DNA from 4 places in the Paenibacillus sp. 23TSA30-6 genome. Region 1 is predicted to be linked to each of the others. Evidence: riboswitches for the same ligand, from Rfam matches in the RefSeq annotation. Region 1 holds a riboswitch; each other region holds the start of a gene.

Region 1 (2,194 bases):
GAGACCGCTTCGCGTTTCATTTGATCTTACGATCGCTGTTGCCGTGGGATTCTTTGAATAGTTTAAAAGGTGAGAATCCCACGGCAAAGGCGAACGCTGCGCTTCTTCAGATTCAAATGTAACGCTACGCTGCCAACCGCCTTAAAAGCAACATATTATCGGGTTTTGTTGGTGTGGAATTTTTACACATTTAGCGTTTTAACAAAATGATTAACGCTTGGGCAGGAAGTCGTTGGTAAAGGCTTTATCGACTTCCAAGGGTTTGCTGAGCAGCTTGCGCTCATACATCCAGTCGGAGTAGTTTTTCCATATCTCCGCTTTTTGTACGCCCCATTGGGTGGCATCGTCCTGATAACGTGGGCTTAGCCATTTTTGGCTGGCGAGCACCAGCTTTTTATCCAGCTCCGGAACCGCTTTGGTCAAGATGTCTGCGGCTTCTTCCGGGTGAGCGATGGTATATTCATAGCCTTGAGCGGTTGCGTCCATGAAGGACTTGACCAGCTCAGGATCATTTTTAATGGTCTGTTCGTTGCTCACGATGACAGGTGTATAGTAATCCAGGCTTTTGGAATAATCTTTTACATACAGCATATCCAGTGGCTCACCCCGTAATTGGGCTTCCATCCCGGTCCATGCGTAGAAAATCCAGGCAAAGTCGATATCCCGCTTCACGGCTGTAAAATAATCGGCATTGCCCATGTTGATGATCTTCACCTTGCTTACGTCGCCTTTGTCTGCGTCCATGATGGATTTCATGACCGCTTCTTCTACGGGCGAACCCCAGCCGCCGTAGGTTTTACCTTCAAAATCCTTCGGGCTCTTAATCCCGCGGTCAACCGGGGCTGCGAAGCCTGATGTATTATGCTGGATGACCGCAGCGATGGATACGAGCGGTACCCCTTGCGTACGAGCTTGTGTGACGCCCTCCTGATAGCTGATACCAAAAGGTACAGCATTGGAAGCAACCATTTGATCGGCTCCGCCTGAGCCGGGTTGAACGATCTGGACATTCAAGCCTGCTTTTTCATAAAATCCTTTGTCCTTGGCGACATAGAGGCCCGTATGATTCGTATTTGGCGTCCAGTCGAGCACGACTTTAACGTCCTTGAGTCCCTTTGTCGGGGAGGATGATTGGGTGTTGGCGGCAGGAGTCTCGCCTTGTGGGGCAGAGGGGGAGCTTCCGCCGCAGGCGGTCAGGGTCAGGGCCATTAACCACAGGCTGATCAGCCCGAGGCTTAACATTTTCATGCGCTTCATCGTTGTGTTCTCTCCTTTATTACCCGTAATCCGTCGGATCAGACAGCTTATGTTTCCCATTTCACAAAAATAACTTCTGCCGGACGCTATCTGTTCCAACAACATCATCTTCAACAAAAAAAGCGCCCCGATGTTCCGGGACGCTTGCGCATGTATATACCAAAGTAAGGGATGGGCCTGGTCAAAGAAAAGGCGCATCTTGCTTAAGCATTCCTACGCTGGCATTACCCAGATCAGGTTGTAAGGGTCAGTGTCTTGGGACACACTCTCAGCCGGCCGATTCCAGCACCCCTGGCATTGTATAGTCGAATGGGTTATTCATTCGGGTTTACTACGACGATTATATGCCTAGAAGGCGGGTCTGTCCAGCATATAGGAAGAAGTGGCGGTTCATTTGCCAAACGACAGGGTACACTTTTACTGTGAGCTTTGTTCTGAAAATGACCATGATTCAATCGCTTAAAGTTGTTTTTCAGAATAGCTACGCAGGTATGGTTTGATGAGCTGGTGTTGGATCATGGCATAGGCCTTCAAAGGAATTCTAATTTGCGAAAAGGAGTTGTTGTACCGTGGGTAAAACGGAATCATTGGATCGCAGCCAACTGGAACAAGCCATTGTAAAGGCTTTGGATAACAACAAATTTTGCTCGTTGGGTACGGTGGAGGGCGGCAAGCCGAAGGTACGCTATATGGCTCTTTTTAACGAAGGGTTGAACATCCATCTGGCGACAGATCGCAAAACACATAAGGTGGAGGAGCTCAAGGACAACCCAAACGCTTATCTGCTGCTGGGCTATGAGGTTGGCGGTACAAAGGAAGTCGTAGAGGTTGAGGCGACTGTCCGTGTAACGGCTGACGAGGGATTGCGCAAACAAGTGTGGAATGATTCGTTGAAGGAATGGTTTTCTGGCCCGGATGACCCCGATTATGTCATTCT
Region 2 (2,194 bases), on a different contig from region 1:
ATCGACATTGCTCAAAACCATTCTGGGAAAAATTCCGCCGATCAGCGGCAAGACCTATCAAGGGGATTTCTTGCAGCCGGCTTATTTTGAGCAAGAAGTACGCGCAGAGAAAGTTACACCGATTGAGGATGTGTGGAATGAATTCCCGCACTTGAACCAGCATGAGGTACGGGCGCATTTGGCGCGTTGCGGTTTGAAAAATGAGCATATCACCCGTCCGCTATCCGCGCTCAGTGGTGGTGAGCAGGCCAAAGTCCGCCTATGCAAACTGCTAATGCGGGAAAGCAATTGGGTGCTTTTCGATGAGCCTACTAATCACTTGGACATCAAAGCGAAGGATGAGCTGAAACGTGCCTTGAAGGAATACAAAGGAACGGTATTGCTCGTATCTCACGAACCGGACTTTTACGAGGATTGGGTAACCAAAACGTGGAATGTGGAAGAATGGTCAAGTAAAGTCAACTAAATATCCAGTTCTGTACCAAGCTTCACAAGAAGCGGGGTTTGCAGGATTAGGAAAATATGCTAAGCTATCTTTAGCTGATACAATAAAATAGTTACACTAGGGGAGCCGCCCATGCGGCTGAGACGGAATAAACGGATTTCGGACCCTTTGCACCTGATCTGGGTTATGCCAGCGTAGGGAAGTGAGCGCCGTACAAACGAGGTAACGAAAATCATTACTTTGTTTGTTCGTGGGACAATATACGTATACGGATATGATGGTCCGTTCGGTTATTGGACGTACGTTAAACCACTTCCTTTGGGAAGTGGTTTTTTTGCGTTTTCGTTTGTGTTCATATGTTCGTATTCATATATCGTACCCCTTCATTTTTTTGCTGGTAAACGTGGCTAGTCCATACCGTATAGCACGATATGAGACTGTAAAGATACAGGGTCAGCTTACAACCATTTAGTCCATTGTGAGGTGAGAATGAGATCGAATTGCACGTAATTACGATGGAAGGCGATTCCAGTGCACATGCACATACTGCCCAAGTGGCTGCTGCTATTCATCCGTATGTTCATTATGTACACGTGCGCTTGAAGCAGAAGGGCGCATTTGAATTGCTTGCTTTAACCCGCAGTATGGTGAATCGAGGAGTTCCTTTACAGCAAATTGCAGTAAATGACCGAGTGGATGTTGCTTTGCTTACCTCCGTTGGAGCTATCCAGCTACCGGCTAACGGATTACCTGTTGAGGATGTCAAAAGTATACTTCCAGAGGGTACGCACTGCGGGGTGTCGGTGCATTCTTTGGAGGAGGCACAGGCTGCCGAACAGGCAGGAGCGGATTATGTACTCTATGGTCATGTGTATGAGACTCACTGCAAGCCGGGGGTCACTCCGCGAGGTATAGTACAGCTTGAGCGCATATGCAGGCTGCTGAGCATCCCTGTAATTGCTCTAGGCGGCATACAACCACGCCATATTCACGAGCTGTATACTGTGGGTGCAAGCGGAATTGCGGTGATGTCTGGCATCTGGGAGGCTGAGTCCCCCGTTGCGGCTGCGATGGCGTACAAGCGAATGGCGGATCGGGTAGTGCACAGCCTGTAGTGGTGAAACGAAAGTAGGAGATCGCTGCAAGCAGAATCGTTTAGGGGAGAGGAGAGATGGAACATATGCCAGAGATAAAAACAGAGGCACAAGCTATTGGACACGCTGAATGCTTGGTGATTGGTGGAGGTGTCATCGGTAGCTCCATTGCTTATCATGTGGCCAAGGAGGGTCGCAGTACGATATTGGTGGAACGATTCATTCCGGGCGGGGGAGCCTCAGGGGCTGCGGTAGGGATGCTGGCAGCAGAGAGTGAAGAATTCACCGACCCGGAGTTGGCACAGTTCGCCCGCACAAGCCGGGATGCACTTCCCGAGCTGGTTCGTGACCTGGAGCGTTTGTCTGGTGTTGCGGTGGAATTCCGAACAGAAGGATTTGTGACTCCCTTCCGTTCGGAAGCAGAGGGGCAAAAACGCTGGAATGCGGCTATTGCGCGAGAGGGTGATCATCCTGTGTGGTGGGATGCCAGAGAATTGGCCTGCCGAATTCCAGGTTTGGATGGTCAAGTGATCGGGGCTATATACCGATCAAAGGAGACACAGATTTCTCCTGCCCAGCTTTGTCGTGCTTATACGGGGGCAGCTGTCGTACTGGGAGCAACAATATGCTCTGGTACACAGGCGGAGCAACTCGT
Region 3 (2,194 bases), on a different contig from region 1:
AAAGTACCGTCCATCGGCTGTTGACCACGTTGGAGGATCGCGGCTTTGTCGTTCGGAATGCCGCAACGGAAAAATATCGGCTTGGCATCCGGATATGGGAGCTGTCCACCCATTTGTCGCAAAGCGACGAGCCGGCGATCCTATTACAGCCAGCGATGGAAGGATTGCGTGACCGTCTGGGCGAAACGGTCAGCCTATACCTGCGCGATGGCAGCATGCGTATCCGCATTCAGGCCGTGCAGAGTAATCAGGCGATCCGCCGCGTTGCGCCAGTGGGTGCAAGCATGCCGCTGGCTGTAGGAGCCTCCAGCAAGGTGCTGGCGGCCTTTATGCCGCCGCAGGAGCTGGAAGCCCTGCTAAGCGGGGATGAATGGCCGCCCTCGGTAGACCCGGAGGTCTATAAGGCTCAATTGCAGGATATTCGTGAGAAGGGCTACGCGACCAGCTATGAGGAGCGGGAGCCGGGCGCTGCTGCTGTGGCTGCGCCTATCGTGAATCGGAAGGGACAGGTCGCTGCGGCCTTATCTGTATCTGGTCCGGTCAGCCGACTAGCGCCCGAGACGCTGCATGATTTTGCACCGATTTTGATTGAGGCGGCAAAAGAAATGGGGCTTATGCTTCCGTAGCAAGGATTGAGAGGAACCGGGGCAATCTAAGTGAATGATGCAGGAGATCTTGGAAAAAGGGACCAGAGAAGGGTTGCCAAAGCCGTAAATTTGAAGTAATCTGATGGGGATGGCGGGTTGTCAATTATAGCCGCCTCATGCGAATAGAATTATCACAGTTACTGGGGGAGCCTGTAATACCGGGCTGAGATGGAATCGCACTAGATTCCGGACCCTTTGCACCTGATCTGGATCATACCAGCGTAGGGAAGTAATCGGCCATTGAAATGTATACGTAGCCGCTGTCTACGGCAATGCATCGGAGTATGTTTCCGCGTGCGTAGCCGTCTGCATAGCTGTTTCGTTAGATTAGCCGGTTCCCCTGGGGAACCGGCTTTTTTGCATAGATAGCCAGCCTGGGGATGGTTCCGGATCGGTGTGTCATTTCATCGAAACGGGAGGAATGGACAATGAAACCGACAGAAACAGAAGGAACAGTAGGGAACGCAGTGGATGAACAGACAGGAGGGGTGAAGCCCTTTCCGGGGAGCCGCAAGGTATATATTCAAGGCTCGCGGCCGGACATTGCCGTACCGGAGCGTGAAATTGCCCTGCATCCCACACATACGCCGCAGGGCACGGAGCATCATGAGCCGTTACGTGTGTACGATACGAGCGGTCCCATGACCGACGAAGCCTATCAGGTCGATATCCGTAAGGGCTTGCCTCCATTACGGCGAGCTTGGGCACTGGAACGAGGCGATGTGGAGGCTTACGAGGGGCGCGCCGTCAAGCCGGAGGATAACGGGTTGAAGCCCGGCTCCAAACGGGAGACGGCTGAATTTCCCGGCGTAACCAACCGTCCGCTTCGTGCGCGGCAAGGGCGTAGTGTAACGCAAATGCATTATGCGCGGCAACGGATCATTACGCCCGAAATGGAATTTGCGGCGATCCGCGAAGGGGTGGAGCCTGAGTTTGTACGGCAGGAGTTGGCGGCAGGACGAGCTATTTTGCCTTCAAATATCAATCACCCGGAAAGTGAGCCGATGGTGATTGGTCGTCATTTTCACGTGAAGATTAATGCGAACATTGGTAATTCTGCGGTTACGTCCTCCATCGAGGAGGAAGTGGAGAAAATGACCTGGGCTGTACGCTGGGGCTCGGATACGGTCATGGACCTGTCCACAGGCCGTAATATCCATACAACGCGTGAATGGATCATCCGTAACTCCCCTGTGCCGATTGGGACTGTACCGCTGTATCAGGCGCTTGAAAAGGTGAACGGCGAAGCAGAGGCGCTAACATGGGAGCTGTATCGTGACACGCTGATTGAGCAGGCGGAGCAGGGCGTGGACTATTTTACAATTCATGCGGGCGTGCTGCTGCGGTATATTCCGATGACGGCAAGCAGAATGACGGGAATTGTGTCCCGTGGAGGGTCGATCATGGCGGCTTGGTGTCTTGCGCACCATCGGGAGAACTTTTTGTACACACATTTTGAAGAAATATGCGAAATTATGAAAGCCTACGATGTGGCCTTTTCCCTCGGAGACGGTCTACGTCCAGGCAGTATCTATGATGCGAATGAT
Region 4 (2,194 bases), on a different contig from region 1:
TGATCCAGTTCAATGCCAAAAAAGCGGGTATCCCAAATCTTATTGTACATAATCTCTAATCCATGGTATCGACTGCCTAATGAAATTGGGTGCTCTAAATTACGTGAAACGCGAATCCCTTCAGAATATAAGGTGTTATTTTCAAACACATTCTCATTATCGAGATGATTTTCTTCTACTGCTGCAATCGTATCTGCACCTGGCGTCACCTGTGGACCCGCAAAGTATACGGCAAAAATACTTGCAGCACCTAAAATCTTATTTCCTTCAATGCGGGTACGGTTAGAGGATGCAACAACAAGAGCTGCTTGAGCAGAGTGAGTGAACGTATCCAGGGTTAAGCGGGTAATCGAAACATCATCGGCGTTTATTTTGATTAAATCCTTTGAAGGATCGGCTTGGCGAAGTATCGTTTGTTCAATGGATTCACCCTGTATTTTTGTAGTATGGTTTTGGATCAATATAGTAGTAAAAACATTGTGAATACCGTTTTTTATTAAAATATTAGTTTCATTGGATGCTAAAGCTTCAATTAGAGAGAGATAGTCACCCGAGCCATCAGCGGCTACAACAGCAGACGGGGAAGAAGCAATAGATGGGTCCAAAAGCAAACCTCCAAACGTTTTTTACATGATCAAAATATCTGTTGATTTTTGTATGACGAACCCGTAACATTAGAAAAAAATATAACGGGAGCCTGTGGAAGCAAGCTGAGAGTACGACTAAGCCGTCGTAGACCGTGTGAACCTGTTGGATAATGCCAGCGTAGGGATAGAAGTGTATACATATGTATAGGCCAACAGTCTTTCACAGGTTCCTGAAGAAAGAGGGTTGGTTTTTTAATGTTAGATCAAATGGCTTTGTTGCTACAAAATATGCGGGATACGAATCCGCTCGTTCACAATATAACCAATGTGGTCGTCACCAATTTTACGGCAAACGGACTGCTCGCGCTCGGCGCTTCACCAGTTATGGCATACGCCAAAGAGGAAGTCGCAGATATGGCCCGAATTGCGGGGGCGCTTGTACTTAACATTGGTACGTTAAATGAAGAACTTGTAGAGTCCATGATTATGGCTGGTTTATCGGCTAATGAACATGGGGTACCTGTGCTGTTAGATCCCGTGGGCGCGGGAGCGACCCCATTCCGCACAGCCTCCGCTCTCCGGATTCTGGATCGGGTCAAGGTGGATATTGTTCGCGGTAACGCTGCTGAAATTGCACAAATCATTGGCGAAGACATACAAATTAAAGGTGTCGATGCTGGAGAAACAGGCAATTTGAATATTTCACAACTTGCAGTCAAAGCAGCCCATCAACTGAATACAATTGTTGCAATCACCGGCAAAGAAGACGTCATTACCGACGGCCGTATAGGGTGGATCATTGAGAACGGCCATAGCATGCTTACCAAAGTTACGGGAGCTGGTTGCCTATTAACTTCGGTGCTTGGCGCTTTCGCTGCTGTCGAAAACGACAGACTTACTGCTGGCATGGCAGCACTTGCCGTATATGGCGTTGCTGCTGAAATGGCAGCAGAACGAAAAGGTGGGGAAGGACCAGGAAGCTTTCAGATCGAGCTACTTAATATGCTGTTCGCGGTAACGCCGGAAGATGTGCGCCAGTACGGTAGGGTGCGCGCATTAGAGCGGATATTCTGAACACAAGAGGATAGAAGGTGAAATGAACCACTGTTTATATAGAAATGGACAGGTGTAATAACCCGTAAGGAGAAATAACTTCTTGCCGGGAGGTGTATGTATGGAGGTATTCGTCACGATTGGTGTCAAATTGATCATCAGCTTTTTTGGTTTGTGGATTATTGCTTTTATTACAGGGCGGAAAACCCTCAGTCAGTTAACACCGCTCGATTTTTTAACGTCATTGGTTTTAAGCGAAATTGTGGGGAATACACTATACGACGATAAGGTGAGCATTGGGCAGCTTTTGTTTGCTTTGGCACTGTGGTGCGCGCTGTCCTATTTTTTTGAGAAGGCAACGACCCATTTTGTAAGATTTGGATATATGGCGGAGGGCCGGACTGTGCTGCTCATCGATAAAGGCAAGGTTAATCAAGAAATGCTAGAAAAATACGATATTGAGTATACACAGTTACTTTCCATGCTTCGGCAGCAAAATATTTTTTCTCTTCGTGAGGTCAGGTACGCCACGTTGGAAACGAACGGCTCACTAT

The links. A riboswitch is a leader RNA that binds a small molecule or an ion and turns the genes downstream of it on or off. The one in region 1 is predicted to bind thiamine pyrophosphate.
Region 2: it holds a riboswitch for thiamine pyrophosphate, as region 1 does, so the genes downstream of both, E0698_RS07555 (thiamine phosphate synthase) here and E0698_RS16450 (ABC transporter substrate-binding protein) in region 1, are expected to answer to the same signal.
Region 3: it holds a riboswitch for thiamine pyrophosphate, as region 1 does, so the genes downstream of both, thiC (phosphomethylpyrimidine synthase ThiC) here and E0698_RS16450 (ABC transporter substrate-binding protein) in region 1, are expected to answer to the same signal.
Region 4: it holds a riboswitch for thiamine pyrophosphate, as region 1 does, so the genes downstream of both, thiM (hydroxyethylthiazole kinase) here and E0698_RS16450 (ABC transporter substrate-binding protein) in region 1, are expected to answer to the same signal.

The regions. Positions count from the first base shown of each region.
Region 1 covers NZ_SLTL01000017.1:64,875-67,068, forward strand. Annotated here, with positions in the region: gene E0698_RS16450 (ABC transporter substrate-binding protein) at 211-1,257, opposite strand; TPP riboswitch at 1,451-1,560, opposite strand; gene E0698_RS16455 (pyridoxamine 5'-phosphate oxidase family protein) at 1,827-2,194, shown strand, end outside.
Region 2 covers NZ_SLTL01000006.1:153,039-155,232, reverse strand. Annotated here, with positions in the region: gene abc-f (ribosomal protection-like ABC-F family protein) at 1-466, shown strand, start outside; TPP riboswitch at 555-663, shown strand; gene E0698_RS07555 (thiamine phosphate synthase) at 946-1,560, shown strand; gene thiO (glycine oxidase ThiO) at 1,626-2,194, shown strand, end outside.
Region 3 covers NZ_SLTL01000024.1:44,117-46,310, reverse strand. Annotated here, with positions in the region: gene E0698_RS19650 (IclR family transcriptional regulator) at 1-626, shown strand, start outside; TPP riboswitch at 780-892, shown strand; gene thiC (phosphomethylpyrimidine synthase ThiC) at 1,076-2,194, shown strand, end outside.
Region 4 covers NZ_SLTL01000049.1:10,254-12,447, forward strand. Annotated here, with positions in the region: gene E0698_RS25000 (right-handed parallel beta-helix repeat-containing protein) at 1-605, opposite strand, end outside; TPP riboswitch at 680-789, shown strand; gene thiM (hydroxyethylthiazole kinase) at 843-1,661, shown strand; gene E0698_RS25010 (YetF domain-containing protein) at 1,762-2,194, shown strand, end outside.